2 regions of the Ruminococcoides bili genome follow, and region 2 is predicted to be linked to the other one. Evidence: predicted binding sites of a transcription regulator. Region 2 holds the regulator's gene; the other holds the start of a gene.
What was found. Region 2 encodes HrcA, which represses chaperone genes, less so after heat shock. Its sites were predicted from a motif close to TGTTAGCACTCNNNNNNNNNGAGTGCTAACA; they were not measured.
Positions count from the first base shown of each region.

Region 1: a site for HrcA is predicted at 1,756-1,786, ahead of AAAY30_RS01040 (co-chaperone GroES). Genes of this name have one in related genera too.

Region 1 covers NZ_JBBNJY010000002.1:67,018-78,381, forward strand. The annotation lists gene metK (methionine adenosyltransferase) at 1-77, shown strand, start outside; gene AAAY30_RS01035 (Mbeg1-like protein) at 478-1,632, shown strand; gene AAAY30_RS01040 (co-chaperone GroES) at 1,823-2,107, shown strand; gene groL (chaperonin GroEL) at 2,144-3,772, shown strand; gene AAAY30_RS01050 (LCP family protein) at 4,095-5,555, opposite strand; gene srtB (class B sortase) at 5,539-6,336, opposite strand; gene AAAY30_RS01060 (LPXTG cell wall anchor domain-containing protein) at 6,460-6,942, opposite strand; gene nadA (quinolinate synthase NadA) at 7,199-8,116, shown strand; gene mnmA (tRNA 2-thiouridine(34) synthase MnmA) at 8,127-9,200, shown strand; gene AAAY30_RS01075 (hypothetical protein) at 9,289-10,332, opposite strand; gene AAAY30_RS01080 (sporulation initiation factor Spo0A C-terminal domain-containing protein) at 11,106-11,364, opposite strand, start outside.
Region 2 covers NZ_JBBNJY010000039.1:1,707-13,070, forward strand. The annotation lists gene AAAY30_RS09830 (nicotinate phosphoribosyltransferase) at 1-1,321, opposite strand, end outside; gene AAAY30_RS09835 (hypothetical protein) at 1,369-3,060, opposite strand; gene AAAY30_RS09840 (ABC transporter ATP-binding protein) at 3,053-3,775, opposite strand; gene AAAY30_RS09845 (hypothetical protein) at 4,000-4,266, opposite strand; gene AAAY30_RS09850 (sugar-transfer associated ATP-grasp domain-containing protein) at 4,302-5,324, opposite strand; gene hrcA (heat-inducible transcriptional repressor HrcA) at 5,606-6,634, shown strand; gene grpE (nucleotide exchange factor GrpE) at 6,654-7,202, shown strand; gene dnaK (molecular chaperone DnaK) at 7,263-9,113, shown strand; gene dnaJ (molecular chaperone DnaJ) at 9,291-10,433, shown strand; gene prmA (50S ribosomal protein L11 methyltransferase) at 10,466-11,364, shown strand, end outside.

The sequences.
Region 1 (11,364 bases), on a different contig from region 2:
TGGGCAGAGAAGAACTCGGCGTTGCTTGGGAAAAGACAGACAAAGCACAGGCTCTCGTTAAAGCTATTAACGAATAATTATTAAAACAAATACACAAACCGCTCTTCTAAAAAATTCTTGGGAGAGCGGTTTTTATAATTTGTCGGTTCTATCCTTAAGTCAAAAAATTATAAAAGGTTGACCAAACTTTTATAATTATTTAGATTATAAAAGAAAGTTGTAAACAATTGCAAAATTCAAAACAATATATCCGTTACGGTTTTAAAAACAAAAAAATTCGTTGAAGATAAAGTAATATTAAATATACAGGTAATATTCAATTCTTTACCTGACATTTTAAGACAAGCACAGCAAAAATAAACTTAAAATTGCCCATTGCATATTTTGCAGTGGGCTTTCTGAATTTTATGTGAATTATATTGCTTTTTAAGTGCAAATTTTATAAAATTTAATTATTAATATATTGCGAGGTGGGTTATGAATAATCTTATAAACTATTTAAAATGGCGTGGCGATTTAGGTTTTGATATTTCACCTTTAAACGAAGTTGACGCTCTTATATTTTCAGAGCTTGTTTATCTTGATTTTTCGGGATATACAGAAAAATCACAGCTTCCGCTTTCCGACATAAATAAACTTTATTTTAAAGAAAAGCGTGATGTTGTTTTTAAAGATTACTATGTAATTAAAGATTTTTACAACACAGTCGGCAAGGAAATAACCAAGTTATTATCCGAATCAGCTAAAAGCAACAGGTTAAAAAATATATATGTATCGGATTTTGCGGCATATGACTGCGAAGATAATCCAATGCAATTCGGCGCTTGCACTTTTCATTTTGATACAGATAAATTATTTATCGCTTACCGTGGCACAGACAATACGCTCAACGGTTGGAAAGAAGATTGTATGATTGCCATAACCGACAATATTCCCTCACAGCTTAACGCAGCGGCATATCTGAGTATGGTTGCAAACAAATATCCAAACAGCGAAATATACCTCGGAGGTCACTCCAAAGGCGGAAATCTCGCAATCTATTCCGCTGTAAATACTTTTCCTGAAATCAAAGACAGAATAATAGCTGTATATAACAACGACGGTCCGGGTTTTTCAAAGGAATTCATAGAAAGTGAGCAGCACAAAGAAATTGCCGACAGAATCACTACCTTTGTTCCGCAGTCATCATTTGTGGGTATGTTACTTGAGCATGATGAAGATTATATAATAGTAAAAAGCGCAAGTCATTCTTTCTGGCAGCACGATGCTTTCAGTTGGAATGTAGTAGGCACACACTTTGTACACCTTGATGAAGATACCAAGAGTATTAAATTTGCCGAAAAAAATATGAAAGAGCTTATTGACGGACTTACAACCGAACAGAAAAAACAAATCATAGACTCTGTATTTCAAATTATGGCAGAAGGCGGTAAAATCACCTTTGACGACATACGAAAGGCAGGCATAAAAAATATACCGACTATGATTAAAGCATTTAATAAGATAGACAATGAATCTAAAAAGGCTCTTACGGACGGAATTGCATTGCTTGCAAAACTTTCCATTAAAAACGGCTATGAAATAAATAAACCCGAACCTAAAGGTAAACTAAAGAAAAAAGGGCTTGTTTAAGTTATTTTAGTTCTATATACGAATTATAATACAGTGCTGTACAAATAAATTTAATTGTTTATAAATTAAAGGTCAAATTTAGTCAAATTTCTCTTGACATTTCTAAAAAATGGTATAAAATATAATTAGCACTCAAGGATACAGAGTGCTAACCGAAATAACACATAAACTTTTTAGGAGGATTTATATTATGAGTATTAAACCATTACTTGACAGAGTAGTATTACAGGTTGAAGAAGCCGAAGAAAAAACAAAGAGCGGTATCATTCTTTCATCTGCCGCACAGGAAAAGCCACAGTTTGCAAGAGTAGTTGCAGTAGGCCCCGGCGGTGTTGTAGACGGCAACGAAGTTAAGATGTATGTAAATGTCGGCGACAAAGTAATCGCAAGCAAGTATGCAGGCACAGAAGTTAAGATTGACGGTGAAGAGTACACAATCGTTCGTCAGTCAGATATTCTTGCAACAGTAGAATAATTATTTTTATTTGATATATTTTGGAGGTAATTAATTATGGCTAAACAAATTGCTTATGGTGAAGAAGCAAGAAAATCTCTTATGAGAGGTATTGACCAGCTTGCTGATACAGTTAAAATCACACTCGGCCCTAAGGGCAGAAATGTTGTACTTGACAAAAAGTACGGCGCTCCGCTCATCACAAACGACGGTGTAACAATTGCTAAGGAAATTGAGCTTGACGACCCATTCGAGAATATGGGCGCACAGCTTGTTAAGGAAGTTTCAATCAAAACAAACGATGTTGCAGGTGACGGTACAACAACAGCTACACTTCTTGCTCAGGCTCTTATCAGAGAGGGTATGAAGAATGTAACAGCAGGCGCAAACCCAATGGTTCTTAAGAAAGGTATTGCAGACGCTATCAATGTTGCGGTAAAGGCTGTTTCTGACAACAGCAAGCAGGTTTCGGGTTCTGACGATATTGCAAGAGTTGCTACAGTTTCTTCACAGGATGAGTTCATCGGTAAGCTCATTGCCGAGGCTATGGAAAAGGTTACAACAGACGGTGTTATCACAGTTGAAGAGTCAAAGACAGCCGAAACTTACAGCGAAGTTGTAGAAGGTATGATGTTTGACCGTGGTTACATTGCACCTTATATGGTAACAGATACAGACAAGATGGTTGCAGAACTTGACAACCCATACATTCTTATTACAGATAAGAAGATTTCAAATACACAGGAAATTCTCCCTATTCTTGAGCAGATTGTTCAGTCAGGCAGAAAACTCCTTATCATTGCCGAAGATGTAGAGGGCGAAGCTCTTACAACTCTCGTACTCAACAAGTTAAGAGGTACATTTACTTGTGTTGCTGTTAAGGCACCGGGCTTTGGCGACAGAAGAAAAGAAATGTTACAGGATATCGCAACACTTACAGGCGGTACAGTAATTACATCAGACTTAGGTCTTGAGCTTAAAGATACAACAATGGATCAGCTTGGTACTGCTCGTCAGGTAAAGGTTGAGAAAGAGAACACAATCATTGTTGACGGTGCAGGCGACAAGGACGCTATTAAGGGCAGAGTTGCACAGATTCGTCAGCAGATTGAAACAACAACATCTGATTTTGACCGTGAAAAACTTCAGGAGCGTCTTGCTAAACTCGCAGGCGGCGTTGCAGTAATCAAAGTCGGCGCTGCTACCGAAGTTGAAATGAAAGAAAAGAAACTCAGAATCGAAGATGCTCTTGCCGCTACTAAGGCTGCTGTTGAAGAGGGTATCGTAGCAGGCGGCGGTATCGCTTGTATGAACGCTATTCCTGCTGTTTCCGCTTTTGTTGATACACTTGAGGGTGATGCTAAGACAGGCGCTAAGATTGTTCTTAAAGCTCTTGAAGAGCCGCTCCGTCAGATTGCCGCAAATGCAGGTCTTGAGGGCAGCGTAATCTGCGAGAACATTAAGAAGGCTAACAAGGTTGGCTATGGCTTTAACGCTCTTACAGAGGAATACACAGATATGATTGAGGCAGGTATCGTTGACCCGACAAAGGTTACTCGTTCTGCTCTCCAGAACGCATCTTCTGTTGCTGCAATGGTACTCACAACAGAGTCACTCGTTGCAGATATTAAAGAGCCTGCAGCTCCTGCTGCACCTGCTGCTCCTGATATGGGCGGTATGTACTAATTTAAAACTCCTTATAAAATCCCTTAAAAATTCATCTGCCATACCAGATTTGGTATGGCAGATTTTTATGTTTATAATTAAACATACTTAAACGGTTCTTTATAAAAGTTGGAATAAATATGGTATAGCGAAACACATAAGCCAAGCAATTATAAAAGTTTGGTCGAACTTTTATAAGAATGTGGGTGTGGGCAAAGCCCACAACTATTTTCCCACATTTTTCCGTGATGAGGGATTTGTTTTACGGGTTTTGTTGGAATGATAGAACGCAATTCAAAATAAAAAGCTGAAGTCGTTTTTTATATCGACTTCAGCTTTCGCTTTATCCGTTATACGGTTTGTAATAAGTATCAAGAATCAGTTTATAAAACTCGTCTTCGTTTACATAAAACTCGGTATAAACTTCACCTTTTTTCAGCTCACCCGGTACGGAAACCATTGTCATATTCATACCGTTGTGGCTAAGCATATTCTGTGATAAATAGCAAATTTTCGACGGGTTCAGGTTTGTGCATGAGTATGGGGCAGAGGCATTAAACAGGCTTACAGGTGTTGTAATGTCATTTTTAGTCTGCGCAAGAACCGTATTCATAAATGAATCAAGATATACCTGCTGTCGTTGCATACGCTTGCTGTTTGCGTCTACGCTTTCCATATCTCTTGAACGAACAAAAGCTTCTGCATTCTGACCTTCAAGATGGTAGCTTTCGCCCTCTTTAAAATCGCCTATGGTTTCGGGAGAAACAACATCAACTCCGCCTACGGCATCATTAAGAGCTGATATACCGTCAAGGTCAAGCGCAAAGTATGAATTAATCGGAATGTTGTAGAAAAGTCTTTCAACGGCGGTAACCGTATTTGCACAACTTGACTCCTTGCCGTCGCCGTAAGCATATGAAAGACAAATCTGTTCTTTTACAGTTTCCACATAATAACCGCTTGCCGAATATACCGCAACATCGGTCATTGTATCTCTTGATATATTAATAAGCTTAGTTTCGCCTGTCGAGGTGTCCATAGCAACAAGTATAAGAACATCGGCTTGACCGTTTTCGCCCTTTATATCGCTTGCACCGTCAAAAGAACTTTTATCGATGCCCATACAAAGAATACTTGTCATATTCTTGTTAAATTCATATGTTTGTCCGTTATACACAACATATTGACCGCCGTTTTGAACAACTACATTTGACGGAGCCGAAATTATATTTGTATTGTCAAGCAATTCTTTAGAGCCGTTGTAAATAAAACATACCAAAAGCCCGCTTACAACAAGAACAAGCGCAAGAATTGTACTGATAATTGTGAGTATTACTCTCTGCCATTTTTTAAAACGCCTTTTCTTGATTTTTTGATTTTCTCTAATTGCTTTTTTCTGTTCCTTAGAACCCATCGCAGGGTGATTGCTTTTTACAAGTTCGTCGTATTCCAGCAAATATTTTTCGTTGCCTGTACTCAAACTTTTTTTCTTTATTTTATTTGAACTGCCTTTTGTTTGTACCAATAATACATCATCGGCATTTTCTTTGCTTGAATGATGATGGTGATGGTGTTTATGATGACCGTGGCTTTTATACGATTTAACAAACTTATAGTCGTTAATATCATCTCTTATACTACGGTCGGCGTATTGCACATTTCCTTTTTCATCATCACTTGCCGCGCTTTCGCCTGTTTGAGAAGGCTGCTTATTTGAATTGCTGTAAATATTATCGTAATGTTTGGTTTCTTTATCAGCAGTATCCGTATTATTGTTGTTTTCGTTATTATTTTGTGAGTTCATCTTTTATTAACACCCCCTGTAAAAGAAGTCGTCCGTCACCTGAATTAAGGCAGGTGCTTAGCGTGACAATTTTGTCATTGATTGTCAGCTCCGAATTATCTCTTACAACTTTTGTGAATGATCTGGGATTTTGAATATAATCAAGGTATTCCTGAAAAACCTTGTCGTCATCAAAATCAAACGAATTCATTATATGTCGGTCGTCATATGAATAAACCGACACTATACGGTAGGTAAGTTTGTGCTGAGGTCTGTAGATGTAAAAATACTCATGGTCATTGAAAAAATCCGTATTTGTAAATTTATATAAATCGGCAAACATACTTCCGTCTGCCATATTGTGGCCGTAGAGTACGGTTACCCTGTCATGCATATATATAGAATTACAATACTGTGAATAAATAGAGCCTGAAAAGCTGTAATTTCCGTAAATATCATGATCCAGGTAAAAATTATCGTTTGTGTTACTCCTGCAAACAGGGTAATTTATGTTGGTATCGGGAATATATATCCAAGAATAGATTTCGTCATTTTGAGCTTGCAGCGACTCAAAATCTATAGGATTATCTATAATAGGATTTTCGGCAAGAGTTTCGTCAATTGACGGGGAAGTAACTTCTTCGGCTATGCTCGGAGCCACAGAACTTGCAAGTTTGCTGTAATCGTCCTGCTCTTTGTGTTGAGTATTCATTTGATACATAACATAAATTACGCACAGAATTAACAGAATAATTGTAATAACAAGAATTGTAATAAGAATTTTATTTCGATTTTTTTTCATAATAAATCACATCAAATAATTATAACAAATATTGACAACCGTGTCAATATTTCTGTAAATTTTAACTATAATAAGCATTAAAAAACAGCTTTCGAAAACCGAAAGCTGTTTTTATTAGCAAAATTAGTTTGATTTCTTTGACTTAACAATAGTTACGCTGACAGCAACAGCTATAAGTGATAAGCCGATTATTACATACGGCATTGCGCTTGAAGGACCGGTCTGCGGCGATTTATCAGAAGTATCTGTTGTTACAGCCTGTGTAGGTGACTCACCGTTGATTGTGTAATAAGGAGTTACCTTAATATCACCTGTGATTATAATATCAAGATTTCCATCTGTAAGCGGCTGATCGGTTCTGTAAGGACCGTCAATTACCCAATGGTCAAAAGAATAACCGGACTTTGGCTTTGGAGTAAGGTGAACATTCTGGTTACCGTCCTCATCAATGCCTGTAGTGAACTCATAGTCACCGCTGCCGCCTGTGGTAGGAATAACAACTACTACATAAGTGTATGTACCTGTAGGACTTGGTGCGGCAAATACCGGAATAGACGCTGCAAGCATCAGCACAAGAGCCAATGCGAGGGAAACAACTTTTTTCATTGTACTAACCTCCTGTTTATATTATCCAATTAAAATATTAAGCAGAATAACCTCTACTTGTATATATTAAGTATTATATCACAATTAAAGTATAAAGTAAAGACAAAAATTCAAATAATTTTCAGCAATTGTGATAATTTATAATTCTTTTAACCATTAAACATAAACAATATTTTTAAAATAAAAAGACCTATTGCAATAGTAGGCAAAAAAATGTATAATAAATTTAAAAGGAAAAATGAAGGGAAATGTATGTATGAATATTTCTGAAATTCAAAATAAAATTCTTGAGTTAAAAAAAGAAAAAGATGTTTGTATTCTTGCCCACAGCTATCAGGCAAGAGAGATTTGCGAAATTGCCGATTTTACAGGCGACAGCTATAAATTGAGTGTAGATGCAAGCAAAGTTACAAATAAAAACATTCTTATGTGCGGTGTTCGTTTTATGGCAGAAACCTGCAAAATTCTTTCACCCGATAAAACGGTTTATCTTGCTCAGCCGAGTGCCGGCTGTCAGATGGCTGACCAGATGGATAAAGAAATGATTTCTTCCGTAAAAGAAATGTATCCCGATTATGCGGTAGTTGCATACATAAATACCACAGCAGATTTAAAAACTATTTGTGATGTTTGTGTAACAAGTTCATCTGCCGTTAAGATTGTAAGCAATATGTCTGAAAAGAATATTCTTTTTATCCCTGACTGCAACCTTGGCGATTATGTAAGCCGTCAGCTTCCGGATAAGAATTTTAAACTTTTGCACGGCGGTTGTCCGATTCACGCTTGCGTTACAGCGGAAGATGTTAAAAAGGCAAAGGCACAGTTCCCAAATGCCGAACTTCTTGTTCATCCGGAGTGCCAGCCTGCTGTTGTTGATCTTGCGGATTATGTAGGCTCGACATCGGGCATTATGAACTACGCAAAGAACAGTGATAAAAAGGAATTTATCATCGGTACCGAAATCAGTATTGCAGAGCATTTGCAGTATGATTGTCCCGATAAGAAATTCCATATTCTTACACAAAAGCTCATTTGTCCTAATATGAAAGCTACCACTCTTATGGATGTGTTCAATTGCCTTAAAGGCGAGGGCGGCGAGGAAATTATCCTTGATGAGCAGACTATTACAGACGCAAAGAAATGTATTGACGAGATGATAAGACTTGGCGGTTAAGGAGAATAATATGACCGAAAGGGCATTAATAGCAATGAGCGGAGGAGTTGACAGTTCGGTAGCGGCTTGCTTGATAAAGGAGCAGGGCTATGACGCTACGGGCATTACTCTTAAGCTTTTTGATAACGAGGATATTGGCGAAAAGAAGGAGAAAACCTGCTGTTCGCTTGATGATATTGACGATGCGAGAAATGTTTGCAGAAAAATCGGAATACCTTATTATGTTTACAATTTTAAAGACAGCTTTAAAGAAAATGTAATTGACCGTTTTATTTCTGCATACGAAAACGGCTGTACGCCTAATCCTTGCATTGACTGCAACAGATATATTAAATTTGAAAAGCTTATGCAGAGAGCCGATGAGCTTGACTTTGATTATGTAGTTACAGGTCATTACTCTGTCATTGAGTATGATGAGGGATTGCAAAGATATTTATTGAGAAAGTCCCCCGATGTAACAAAAGACCAAAGTTATGTACTTTACTCGCTTACTCAAAGACAGCTTTCAAGAACCTTGCTTCCGCTTGGAAAACTTACAAAGCACGAAGTAAGAAAAATAGCGGAAAAATATAACCTTATTAATGCTCAAAAACACGACAGTCAGGATATTTGTTTTGTACCTGACGGAGATTACGCAAAGTTCATTGAGCAGTACACGGGCAGAAAGTATGATTTTGGTGACTTTGTTGATGAAAACGGCAATGTTCTCGGTACACATAAGGGCATTATAAGATATACGATAGGGCAGAGAAAGGGACTTGGTCTTGCTTTGCCTCACCCGATGTATGTCAAGGAAAAGGATATTGCAAACAACAAGGTTATACTTTGCGATAATGACAGACTGTTTTCAAAAGAGCTTTACGCAAAAGATATTAATCTTATTGCTTACGAAAAGCTTGACAAACCTTTGCATATAAAAGCAAGGGTAAGATACAATCAGCCTGAACAGGATGCAACGGTAGAACAGCTTTCAGATAACAAACTGCACATTGTATTTGATAAGCCGCAAAGAGCTATTTCAAAAGGTCAGGCAGTGGTTCTGTATGACGAAGATGTAGTAGTAGGCGGCGGAACAATAGAATAATTTTAATCTGCTTGCTTTAGGTGAGCCGATTTTATGCAAAAGGCACAGCGAAAATGCTGTGCCTTAATTACTTCATATAAACGAAATATTAATTATAAGTAATTAAAATATCTTCACGGATGATTTTTTCTTTGAGAATTTCGCATCTGTAAGATCTTATAATAAAGTTTCCTTGACCGTCAAACCTGAAAGTAACGGTTTTGGTAAACGGCTTATCGGGTTCGTATTCGGTAATAATAAGACTTGCCTTTGAATTTTTCAGAGTATCAAAAGTTGTCATAAAACCTATGCCGTTGCCGCCGCTTTCTTTGTGAGTGGTAACTCTTTCGGTACCGAGTTTTTGTAAAGTATCGGTTTCAAATTCAATTCCGTTGTCGCTTACGGAAATTTCATATATTCCGTCAACCGAAGAAACAGATGTCAGAATATTTCCGTTCCTTTTGCCTGTGCTTTCAACGGCTATGACAGCGTCTTTTATATGGTCGCAAAGCAGGGTTTCAAGTTCGGTTTGCGAAAGAAAATGATTGATAAGGTAGTTAATATCTGTATTTGCTATCAAATCAAAATTAATTTCGTGAGCAGAGGCTTTTATATACATATTAAGCAGAGCGCCGTCAATAACAGAATTTCCCGTAGATGCAAGCACTTTATTTTCTGCCTGTTCTTTTTGCACGAGTTCGTTTCTTTCTTTTGCAAGAGTAAGAAGTTCAGTGATTATTTTACTTTCCTTTTGTTTATCGTTACAATTGCAAAGTTCTTCTAAAGAATATTGTAAAGAGCTCATAAGGTGGTTGTCACGGTGTACTATTTTTGAAAGAAAGGCATTGGATTTTGTAAGTTCCTCAATATTACTGTTTTTTTCCTCAATAACCGAATTGAAATGTTCGTCTGCTTTTTGCTGCAGCCGACTTTTATAGTACCGTGTTATGTTTGTTCTTATCCAAATTACAGCACCTATACAACAAATTATCAATCCTATAAACATATATACAAATATAGATTTGTAGTCATCGCCGTCTTGTGCAAGCAGAGCTATGATTAAGAAAATAAAACCTGATATTAACAGACCTATGCCAAAGTTATCGGACTTATTGAAAAAGGCAAGACCGTTTTTTAATCTCTTAATTTTCATTATATATAATGTTGATAAGAATTGTATTATGCCTATAAAAATTACCGTAAAAATACTTTTCGGATTCAAGAAATCATATGTAACTAATGATATATAGTGTGATGCAATTGCAAAAATCAAGGCAATGATAAATCGTACGCAATAGGAAAGTCCCATTGAAACAATGGAGATGGAAATGGTATTTTTTATATTGTTTTTAGTAAACAGTGTGATAGTTACAATAAACAATATACAACTTGCCAAGAATCCCAAACTGTTGTCAAATAAAAGTACAACAGACGAAATTATATTGACGACAAAAAATGCAGTCAAAAGCAAAGCTAACTTTGATTTGCTGCATTTAATGTTTGTTGTTTTAATAAAAATATAGGCTGATGAAAATAAAGTCGGAGCTTTAATAAAAAAATTCATAGCAAAATTATATAAAAGCTCTGTAATGTTTGTTGACATAATATTTAACTCCGTATTACTATAATGATAATATTATATCATACAAGCTAAATAATGTCACTATATTATTTCCCTAAAATATACTTTAAAAATTCATAAATATCATCCCACATACTTCAGTACCTCCTTTACTTTTGTTTTACAAGTAAAGTGTACCTTTTTTGCGGGAAAATTCTGATTTGTTGCTGTAATTGCTTTATTTTTAATATAGTGAATAAATATCACATAATGTAAAAATAATAATTAGAAATTGTTATTTTATGATGAATTTATAAATTTTTGTTGCAAAAAAAATCCCGATGCTAATAAACATCGGGATAAATTTACAGGCTTTTTTTGATTTTGGAAGAATAATAATAGATAAATTCCATAACTGTGGGAACGCCTTTCTGCGGATTTATGTATGTGGTATAGTAGCGTTCAAGACTTTCAATATCGGTGTTTCGCCAAGCGTGGTTTATGGCAGTTTGCATTGCACGCTCAACACTTGCATCGGTTTTTTTATATTTTTGTGCCACAATACTGCAAAGATTGGTTACTCCCTGATTGCAAGTGATTTCAATAGCGTCTGCAAGGTAATTT
Region 2 (11,364 bases):
TGCAGTATTTTGCAATATCTTCAATCTTTGGCGATTCATACACGCACTTGCCGTCCTTAAATATCGGTACAAGTAATTCTTTTGCGGTAAAGTCTGTGAGAGTTTTTGCTTTCCATGTTGCATTCTGGTCGAAAATGGTGTGTGGTTTTGAGAAATCCATTACTTCGTCGTACACGCAAAGTTCGTCGGCAAGAGCCTTGCCGCTCTCGTTGTCATAATAACGGTAAAGTTTTTTGAAATGAGGATTTGTGATTTTTGATGTGTTCTCGCTGACTTTGATTTTCGGGATAATTTCGCCGCTTGTGGGTTCTTCAACGGCAACAAGTTTATATACACCGCCGAATACAGGCGAACTTGACGAAGTTATAAGTCTTTCGCCAACTCCGAAAACATCGACCTGTGCACCCTGCATCATAAGGTCACGGATAAGGTACTCGTCGAGTGAGTTTGACGCAACAATTTTGCAGTTTTCAAGTCCTGCCTCGTCAAGCATTTTTCTCGCTTTTTTAGAAAGGTAAGAAATATCGCCCGAATCAAGACGAATTGCAAATTTGTTAATGCCCTTTGGAACAAGCACTTCTTTAAATACTCTTATTGCGTTCGGAACGCCGCTTTTAAGCGTGTTGTAAGTATCGACAAGAAGCGTCGGGTTCTCAGGATAAAGCTCGCAGTAGGTGCGGAATGCTGTATATTCGTTGTCGAACATCTGAATCCAGGAATGAGCCATTGTGCCGCCTGCGGGTACGCCGTAAAGTGCGTCTGTAAGTGTGCAGGCTGTACCGGCACAACCGCCTATGTATGCGGCTCTTGCACCGTCAACGGCACCTGTTGCGCCCTGTGCACGGCGAGAACCAAACTCAAGAACCGTTCTGCCCTGTGCGGCACGAACAATTCTGTTTGCCTTTGTTGCAATGAGAGTCTGATGATTGATTGTAAGAAGTAAAAATGTTTCGATAAGCTGTGCTTCTATGGCAGGAGCTTTTACCGTAATAATCGGTTCGTTAGGGAAGATAGGAGTTCCCTCGGGAATAGCGTAAATATCACCTGTGAATTTGAAATTTGAAAGATATTTTAAAAATTCTTCGTCAAAAATTTCTTTTTCTCTAAGATACTCAATATCGGTTTCGGAGAAGTGGAGATTTTTGATGTAGTCAATTACCTGCTCAAGACCTGCCGCAATGGCAAAACCGCCGTTGTCGGGCACTTTGCGAAAGAAAAGGTCGAAGTAAACATTCTTTTTGTAAAAGCCGTTTTTAAAATAGCCGTTTGACATTGTAAGCTCGTAAAAATCGCAGAGCATGGAATAGTTAGTTTCTGTCATTATAAATCACCTTAATAAAATTTGATTTGCATTATGTTTCGAACCTATCAGCTTTCGGTTTGTTCAAGATTTTTTACACCCTTGCTAAGGCAAAGCCTTTGTGCAAAAACCGCAAGCACACACATAACAATAACAAGTCCAAGGTTAATTATAACAGGTTCAACGCCAAAAATCCATAGCAATACAAGAGAAATTGCACAAATAGCGGCGGTAATTGCTATAATTATGGCTGCATTGATTACGGTATTGTAGTTACCTCGCAAAGCGTTGATTTCATCGTCCCATACAAGTTTAGGGTTTATTGTGTCCAAGAATATACCGAGGTAGGTTACAAAAACAACGCAGATAAGGCTTAAAAGAATATGTATAAGCGGAATTACGATGAATACAAACGGATTAAAGCTGTCTGCGAGAATTGCGCAGTAAATATTAAATGCAATTACATAGAGCACCATAACAGAGCCGCTGATTATTATACTTGTAAGTGCTTTTGCATTCAGTTGAACTCTTAATGTAACGGGAATATAGCGCATAAATTGGAAGTGCTTGCCCTCTCTTGAAATTGCGGAAGAAGCGATGCTGTTAATTGCCGTGACAAGGGCGGAAATTACAACAGCCGCTACGGTAATTACAGTAATACTTTTTTGATCTCCCGCAAGGTACGGTGTAAGTGTGCCCGACAAAAAGTTTGTACTGCCCTGCAAAATCATAATAACAGCCATAAAAACAGGCCACAAAAGGTTAATGGCTATGCAGTCCATAAAGAAAGGCGGAGTTCTGAAAAGGATAAGAAATTCTTTTTTCAAATAACTTGCAAAAACTCCTTTTTGGGTTGATTTTTCAACAGCCTGACTTGCAATGCTTTTACTGCGTTTGGATTTTGTGGTATTGATGTCCGACACACCTTTGATATACATTTTTGACGCAAGGAAAAGGAAGACTGCAACGAAAATTACATTTGCAAGCAAGTATAAAAGCAGTTGATATACGGATTCGCTTGAGATAGAATCCATCATAAGCGGAATGTGCGGAAAAATAAAGTTCATAACATTTAAAAATCCGTTGTCTGCGCTTGCAAGCGAAGTAACGATTGCATCGGGATTAAATCCGCTGATGCTTACGAGAGCAACCAATGCGCCGACTATAAGCACGGCAGTGCCGATACCTGTAATTTTATTGAGGAAATCACGGTTTTTTACCGAGTGGGTAAAGTACATAAATATAACGGCAATAATTCCGCAGTAAGCAAGAGGAATAATGGGAACGGTAAGTATGCCGATTATTGAAGTTATAACACCTGTAAGCGAAAATCCCTTTGCCGACATAAAGCCTACGCAAGCGCCGAGAATAAGGATAAATTCCATTATGTTTTCCGAAAGCAGGGAATAAGCAAACTTTGCGCTTACGATTTCTCTCGGCTTTAACGGAAGAGGAATGAGATTTTCAATATCGTTTGAAAAATAAAATATATTGATAATTACATTAATTCCGAATACTACGGAAAGGATAGAAATAATATGTAAAATTACTTCCGCACCCTGTGTTGCTCCGCCGTATGTCATTACGCCAAGTGTTAGGGCATAGGTGATTATTCCGACAAGCGCACCTGCCGGTATCATAATAAGAAGCACAACCGCCGTACCCATAATTGTATAAAAATGTTTGGAACGCTTTTTTTCTGCGGAGGTTAGCTCGGTTGTTTTTATAAAGGTTTTTAATAAATTAAAAAAATTACTCATTTTCAGTCAGCTCCAAAAAGATTTGTTCAAGTGATTTGCCTGTGTTCTGACTACAAAGATTATCGAGAGTGCCGTCATAAAGCGATTTGCCCTTTTTAATTATGATAACCTTGTCGCAGAGTTTTTCGGCAACTTCAAGTATGTGGGTGGAGAAAAATACGCAGTTACCCGCATCTGCGTGTTCACGCATCATAGCTTTCAGTTCAAAAGCACTCTTAGGGTCAAGACCGATGAGCGGTTCGTCAAGAATCCATACATCGGGATTGTGCACAAGTGCGGCGGCAACCATAATTTTTTGACGCATACCGTGCGAGTAGCTTAGCATAGGTGCGTTTAAGCTGTCGGTAAGTCCGAATCTGTCGCAAACTTCGGTAAATCTCTTTTTGCGCACATCTGACGGAACTTTGTAGATGTCACCGATGAAATTGAGAAACTCAATTCCTTTAAGCCTTAAGAACATATCGGGACTGTCGGCAATGTAACCGATACTTTTCTTTGCCTCAAGCGGTTCTTTTTTTATGTCGTGACCGTTGATGCTTATTTCACCGCTGTCACTTGAGAGAATACCTGTAAGCATTTTGATTGTGGTGGTTTTGCCCGAACCGTTCGGTCCGATAAATCCTACAATTTCGCCTTTATTTACAGTAAAAGACAAATCGTCTACTGCTTTTAAAGTGTTGTTAAATACCTTTGTAACATTATTGAATTTTATCATAATATCAGTCCTTTGTATGAATGTATTTATATAAATATTATAAAATCAGATATAGTCGCTGTCAATTATTTTTACATTGTTTTTAAAATTTGTTCTGATGCGACATATTTTGAAAAGCTTTTTGTATATGCAAAGTTTGACAACAACAATAACCCCTCCGACAACGCATATTAACAGCGTTGCCGGAGGGGTTATGCTTTTAAGCCTGTAATTGATTTAAAATTTTATTTCTTATTCTTTTTTAGTTTACCGATTACATAAATCAGTACAAAGCCGAGCAGGAAAGCACCTACTACACATTTAAACACAATGCCGAGCACACCGTCAAACATTGCAATTCCCGAAAAACTGTTCATAGCGTACCATACAGTCATAAAGCTGAAAAAACCCCCGATGATGTAGCACAAAGAACCGAGCTTTTTTGCCGATACGAACATATACAGAGCGATTATTGCCCATAATATAAAGTAAAAGGATTTTATGGTTTCCATTTGTTGATCTCCTATAAATCTAATGTATTAATGATTTAAAGTTTAAGGTCGGGAATATACTGCTTTATAATTGAAATTAATCCGACCTTTGGAGTATCTTCGTCGGGTAACTGTGGAAAGTCATATGCCGCATAGTCATTGCCCTCGATAATCGCAGGTCCGTTCTCCGAAATGCATACATCCCAACCGCAATACTTAAATTCGGGTTCTTCCAGTGCCGCATTTTTAACAAGCTCCTTGACCTCTTCGCAGTAAGGAATTTTAAAACCTTTAAATTTTATTCCCGAATACGGGTGTTCGTATGCAATTTCCATATCGGAAGTATGTCCCGGCCCTGTTACCGTACCTGTATCGAGGTCAAAGTGACAGGCAAAACCGCCGTTTTCAAGATTATCTACAAATTTACCGTTATTTCCTGTTTTAAACACCGCATACAAAATATTCGGCTTGCCGTCTACCACAAGTGTGGCAATTCTTAAGCAGTTAATTGAGTGAGGATAAATTTTTGAAACATCGGGGTGTTGTTTTATTGCCTCTTCAAGTACACCGAATTCGTTTTCTTTGTCAAAAACATAATTATAAAATTCTTCGTCGCTCTTAAAGTCCGCTTTAACAAGTTTTTCAATGCCTTTGCCGCATTCGCCGAAAGCAGGCTTTGCAATGAAAACATCCCAAGGCTTAATAAATTCGCTGAATTGCTCCAAAGTAATCTTTTCCTCAATTACAAGTACCCGTCTGCCAAGATATTTTGCAAATCTGGTATCAAATAATCTTTTATCATTAAATATTTCGGCACTTGTAAGATCGTTCTGCATTAACATAAAACGCTTGTTTTTAAAGCGTGTCATATACGTTTTGCGTTGGTCTGCAGTCATATTGTAGTATTCAAACAGAACATAGTCATTATATCCCGCTCTGTATTTAAAAAAGCAACCTACCATATCAAAGAAAATGCCGGCTTTGTTTTTGCCGGATTTTGTGTGAACGGTATTTATTGCGCCGGAAAGTTTGCTGAATGTTGCGCCGGAGCAAACTCTGAAAAAGTAACCGATTCTCATAATAACCTCTTTTGTATCTTAGTTGTATCAAAATTACGGCTAATTTAAGCCATTTTGTGTAGTTAAGGGTGTATTTGTCAATATAACTTCCATTATAGTATATTTTGCGCTGAAATGTCAATAATGGTGACGGATTTGTGAAAAGTTTTTGAAAAGTAAAATTTTTCTGATAAAACTCTTGACTTTTGCTGACTTTAAGATTATAGTATAAGCATAAGAGTTAGCACTCACACACAGAGAGTGCTAAAACAACAAAAAACGCAGGCAGAGAGGTGATACCTATGGAGCTTGCGGAAAGAAAGCAAAAAATTCTTTCGGCTGTTGTTGAAAACTTTATAAAGACAGGTGAGCCTGTAGGTTCAAAAACTCTGATAGACGAAACGGATTTAAAAGTTTCATCGGCTACGGTAAGAAATGATATGGCAGACCTCACACAAAAGGGTTATCTTGTTCAGCCGCATACATCGGCAGGCAGAATACCTACTCAGCAGGGCTACAGATACTATGTTGACAATCTTATGAAGATTGTGGCGGTATCACAGCGGGGCAGAGAACTTGTGGAGGATAAACTTTACAGAAATGCCGAATCACCCGAAAATATTTTAAAATCGGCGGCAGATCTTCTTTCGGAGCTGACAGGACTTACCGCAGTTGCCACAGCACCGAATTCCGCAGAAAGCAGGATTCACAAAATCAGCTTTGTGCAGACGGGTTCGCACACGGCAATGACTGTTGTAATTGCCTCAAACGGCATTATAAAAAATCAGCTTTTCAGATGCGAATTTATAATCACTCCCGAAATCCTTGAAGTGTTTGACAAAGCGCTTAACGAATTGTTTGACGGAGTAAGGCTTTCTTCGATAAATCGTCCGTTTATACAGACGGCAGCGGCAAGATTTGGCGAGTTATCGCTCTTTATGCCAAGTGTGCTTACGGCGATAAAAGATGCGGCAGACAAGGCAAACGAAGTCGGAATCTTTTTGAGCGGTCAGACAAAGCCGTTGTTTATGCAGAATGTAAATTTTCTTGCGGCAAGAAATGTAATTGAACTTCTTTCAAGAAAAGGAGATCTTGCAGGTGTTCTTACAAGCCTGCCGATAGGTACTTCGGTAAGTATAGGTACAGAAAACAGCCGTATAGAACTTGCGTACAGCTCGGTAATTTCTTCAAGCTACAGCGTAAAAGATACACCGTCCGGTACGCTTGCCGTAATAGCTCCGATACGAACGGATTACGGCAGAGTGATTTCGATTATAGAATGTATAAGCGAATGTGTAAGTAAAATAATAAGCGAGCTTATAGAGCATTAATATAGAAAGGAAAGGTAATATGTCAAAGAAAAAAGAAGTGACAAAAGACGAAGCTGTTGTAAACGAGAATACATCCGAACAGACAGCTGAAGCGGTTACGGAAGAAATTGATGAAACCGCCAAAAAAATAGCTGAACTTGAGGAGGAGCTCAACTCACAGAAAGACAAATATCTTCGCCTTTGTGCCGAGTATGACAACTACCGCAAGCGTACAGCAAACGAAAAGCTTTCTATTTATGATGACGCAACAGCAAAGGCGGTTACAGAGCTTTTGCCTGTAGCAGACAGTATTCAGATGGCTATTACAAATTTAAAAGATTGTGACCCCGAAATTTTAAAGGGCATTGAGCTTATTTCAAATCAGCTTGCAAAGTCGCTTGAAAAGCTCAAGGTTGAGCCTTTCGGTGCGCAGGGTGAGGAGTTTAATCCGGAAATTCACAACGCAATCTCAAAGATTGACGATGAGAATTTTGAAAAGAACTGTATTTCACAGGTGTTCCAGACAGGTTACAAAATCGGTGATAAAATTATTCGTCATGCAATGGTTCAGGTTGCAAATTGCGACTAAGACCTTTATATAAATAAATCAGTATAAAAGTAAAACAAATATATTCAGGAGGAATTCATTATGGCAAAGACAATAGGTATAGATTTAGGTACAACAAACTCATGTGTAGCAGTTATCGAAGGCGGCGAGCCTGTAGTTATTCCTAACGCCGAGGGCGCAAGAACAACTCCTTCCGTTGTTGCTTTCTCAAAAGATGGCGAGCGTATGGTAGGTCAGGTTGCAAAGCGCCAGGCTATCACAAACCCTGACAAGACAGTTTCTTCTATTAAGAGAGAAATGGGTACATCATATAAAGTATCAATTGACGGCAAGCAGTACACACCGCAGGAAATTTCAGCTATGATTCTTTCAAAGTTAAAGGCAGACGCTGAAGCATACCTCGGCGAAAAGGTAACACAGGCAGTTATTACAGTTCCTGCTTACTTTACAGACGCACAGCGTCAGGCTACTAAGGATGCAGGTAAGATTGCAGGTCTTGATGTAAAGAGAATTATCAACGAGCCTACAGCAGCTGCACTTTCATACGGTATAGATAAAGAAAAAGACCAGAAGGTTATGGTATATGACCTCGGCGGCGGTACATTCGATGTATCTATCATTGAGATGGGCGACGGTGTTCAGGAAGTTCTTGCTACAGCAGGTAACAACCGCCTCGGTGGTGATGACTTCGATAAGAGAATTATCGACTGGATGGTAACATCATTCAAAAACGAAACAGGTATTGACCTTTCATCAGATAAGGTTGCTATGCAGCGTTTCAAAGAGGCTGCAGAGAAAGCTAAGATAGAGCTTTCGGGCGTTACAACATCTTCAATCAACCTCCCGTTCATTACAGCAGACCAGACAGGTCCTAAGCACCTTGACTTAACACTTACAAGAGCTAAGTTTGACGAACTTACAGCAGACCTTGTAGAGGCTACAATGGGTCCGGTTCGTTCGGCTCTCTCTGATTCAGGTTTACAGATCAGTCAGATTGACAAGGTTCTTATGGTCGGCGGTTCTTCAAGAATTCCTGCTGTACAGGAAGCTGTTAAGAAACTTATCGGCAAAGAGCCGTTCAAGGGCATTAACCCTGATGAGTGCGTAGCTGTAGGTGCTGCTATTCAGGGCGGCGTTCTCGGCGGCGAGGTAGAGGGACTTCTTCTCCTCGATGTTACACCTCTTTCACTCGGTGTTGAAACAATGGGCGGCGTAATGACAAAGATTATTGAGAGAAATACAACAATTCCTACAAAGAAGAGCCAGATTTTCTCAACTGCCGCTGATAACCAGACACAGGTTGAAATCAATGTTTTACAGGGTGAGCGTGAATTTGCAAGAGATAACAAGCAGCTCGGTTTGTTTGCTCTCACAGGCATTGCTCCAGCTATGCGTGGTATTCCACAGATTGAAGTAACATTTGATATTGATGCAAACGGTATTGTTAATGTATCTGCAAAAGACCTCGGTACAGGCAAGGAGCAGAAGATTCAGATTCAGAACTCAACCTCAATGAGCAAGGAAGATATCGACAAGGCTGTTAAGGAAGCAGAGCAGTACGCCGCAGAAGATAAGAAGCACCGTGAAGAGGTTGACGCTAAGAACGAAGCAGAGAACCTTGTATATCAGGCTGAAAAGCTCGTAAACGAGAGCGGCGACAAGATTTCAGAGGACGAAAAGAATACAATCAATACAAAGTGTGCTGCAGTTAAGGACGCTATCGCTAAGAACGACAAGTCTATGATTGACACTGCTAAGGAGGATTTACAGAAAGCTGTTTACGAAGTTTCCGCAAAACTTTATCAGCAGGCAAATCCGCAGGGTGCACAGGGTGCGGCTCCGCAGGGTGACCCACAGCAGGGCACACAGGGCGGCTCAAACGGTGACCCTAACGTATATGATGCCGATTTTAAGGATGTTGACGGCAACTGATTAAAAACGGCACCTATAAATAGATTTACACAATGATTGACTTCATTTGTTTTTCCTGTTAAAATTTGTTAAAGGGGCTGTTTTTTGCAACGGCTCCTTTAGCACTGTATGGATTTTTGACAGCGTATATAGATAACCTTTATACAGCTGATAACAAGTTATTAAAAGGTGAGAATGATGGCAGATAAAAGAGATTATTACGAGGTGCTTGGCGTTTCTAAGGGAGCAAGCGAAGATGAAATTAAAAAGGCTTACCGTCAGAGCGCTAAAAAGTACCACCCTGACCTCCATCCTGGAGATAAGGAATGTGAAGAAAAATTCAAAGAAGTCAACGAGGCTTACGAGGTACTTTCAGATAAAGATAAAAAAGCCCGCTATGACCAGTACGGTCACGCAGGCGTAGACCCTAACTTCGGTGCGGGCGGCGCAGGCGGTTACGGTGCATACGGTCAGGGCATTGATATAGATGATATTTTTTCAAGCTTTTTCGGCGGATTCGGAGGCAGACGCTCCAATAATCCTAATGCTCCGAGCCGAGGCAGCGATGTTGAGGCAAGCATTTATATTTCATTTGAAGAGGCTGCAAAGGGCTGTAAAAAGACCGTAAGCTACGATTGCGTTTCTTCTTGTGACGAATGTCACGGTACGGGCGCAAAACCCGGTACTCAGCCTAAGACCTGCTCTGTATGCGGAGGCTCGGGCAGAGTTACAATCAGCCAGCGTTCACCTTTCGGAGTTGTTCAGACACAGCGTGCCTGTGACGCTTGTCACGGTAAAGGCAAGATTATTGACAGTCCTTGCCCTAAGTGCGGCGGTTCGGGCAGAAAGCGCAGGACTAAAACTGTTGATATTACAGTTCCGGCAGGCATTAAAGACCAGCAGATTCTTAATGTTGGCGGCAGAGGCAACGCAGGTTACAACGGCGGCCCTTCGGGTGACCTTCATGTATATGTAAATGTTCAGCCGCATCCTGTATTTGAACGCAGAGGCGACGATGTATGGTGCAATCTTCCTCTTACATTTGCACAGGCTGCTCTCGGCGCAGAGGTGGTTGTTCCTACTCTTGACGGCAAGGTTTCGTATCAGGTTCACGAGGGTACACAGCCGGGCGATGTATTTAAGCTTAAGGGCAAAGGCATTCAGCGCCTTAACGGCAGAGGAAAAGGCGACCAGTATGTGCGTGTAACCATTGAAGTTCCGAAGAATCTTAACGCTAAGCAGAAGAATCTTATAAAAGAATTTGAGAATGTTACAAACGAAAAGAACTACGCACAGCGCAACAGCTTTTTTGAGAAAATAAAGAGAATGTTCAACGAATAATTCTGATAACAGTATATAAAGGGGCTTAACAAATGGAGTCTTGGACAGAAATAAAAATTGCGGTAAACGCAAAGGATATAGACAGGGCAGGCGACATTGCGAATGTTGTAGTGCCTTACGGAATTTATATTGAGGACTATACTGCTCTTGAGCAGGAAGTGCAGGAGATTGCACACATTGACCTTATAGATGAGGATTTGCTCAAGAAAGACAGGAGCGTTGCCTATGTTCATATTTACCTTGAGCCTGATGTTTCTCCGAACGAGGCTGTAGCCTTTTTGTCCGAAAGGTATAATGCAGAGGGCATTGAGCATAAAATTGAATTGCTCGACTGTGCCGAAGAAGATTGGAGAAACAATTGGAAAAAGTATTTTAATCCGATTGCCGTTGGAGAAAAGCTCCTTATTCGCCCAAGTTGGAGAGATGATTACGATCCGCAGGGCAGAATAGTTTTGAATATTGACCCTGGTTTGGCATTTGGCACAGGCAGTCACGAAACCACAAGACTTTGCCTTGAAATGTGCGAAAAGTATATGAAAAAAGGCGACAAAGTGCTTGATGTGGGTTGTGGCAGCGGTGTGCTCGGTATTGCGTCTTTGCTTATGGGTGCAGAAAGTGCCGTCGGAGTTGACATTGACGATGTTGCGGTAAGAACCGCAAAAGAAAATGCCGAAATCAACGGGGTAGCAGACCGCTTTACAGGAATTTGCGGCAGTTTTACAGACAAGGTAACAGGTAAGTATGACATTGTACTTGCGAATATTGTAGCTGACGCAATTATGTTTCTTTCAAAGGGCGTAAAGGACTTTATGAAAGACGATGCGGTTTATATTATGAGCGGTATTATTGATACCCGTGCCGAAGAGGTAAAGGAATCAATCGGCAAGGATTTTGACATTATAGAAGAACACCTTGAAAAAGGTTGGGTGTG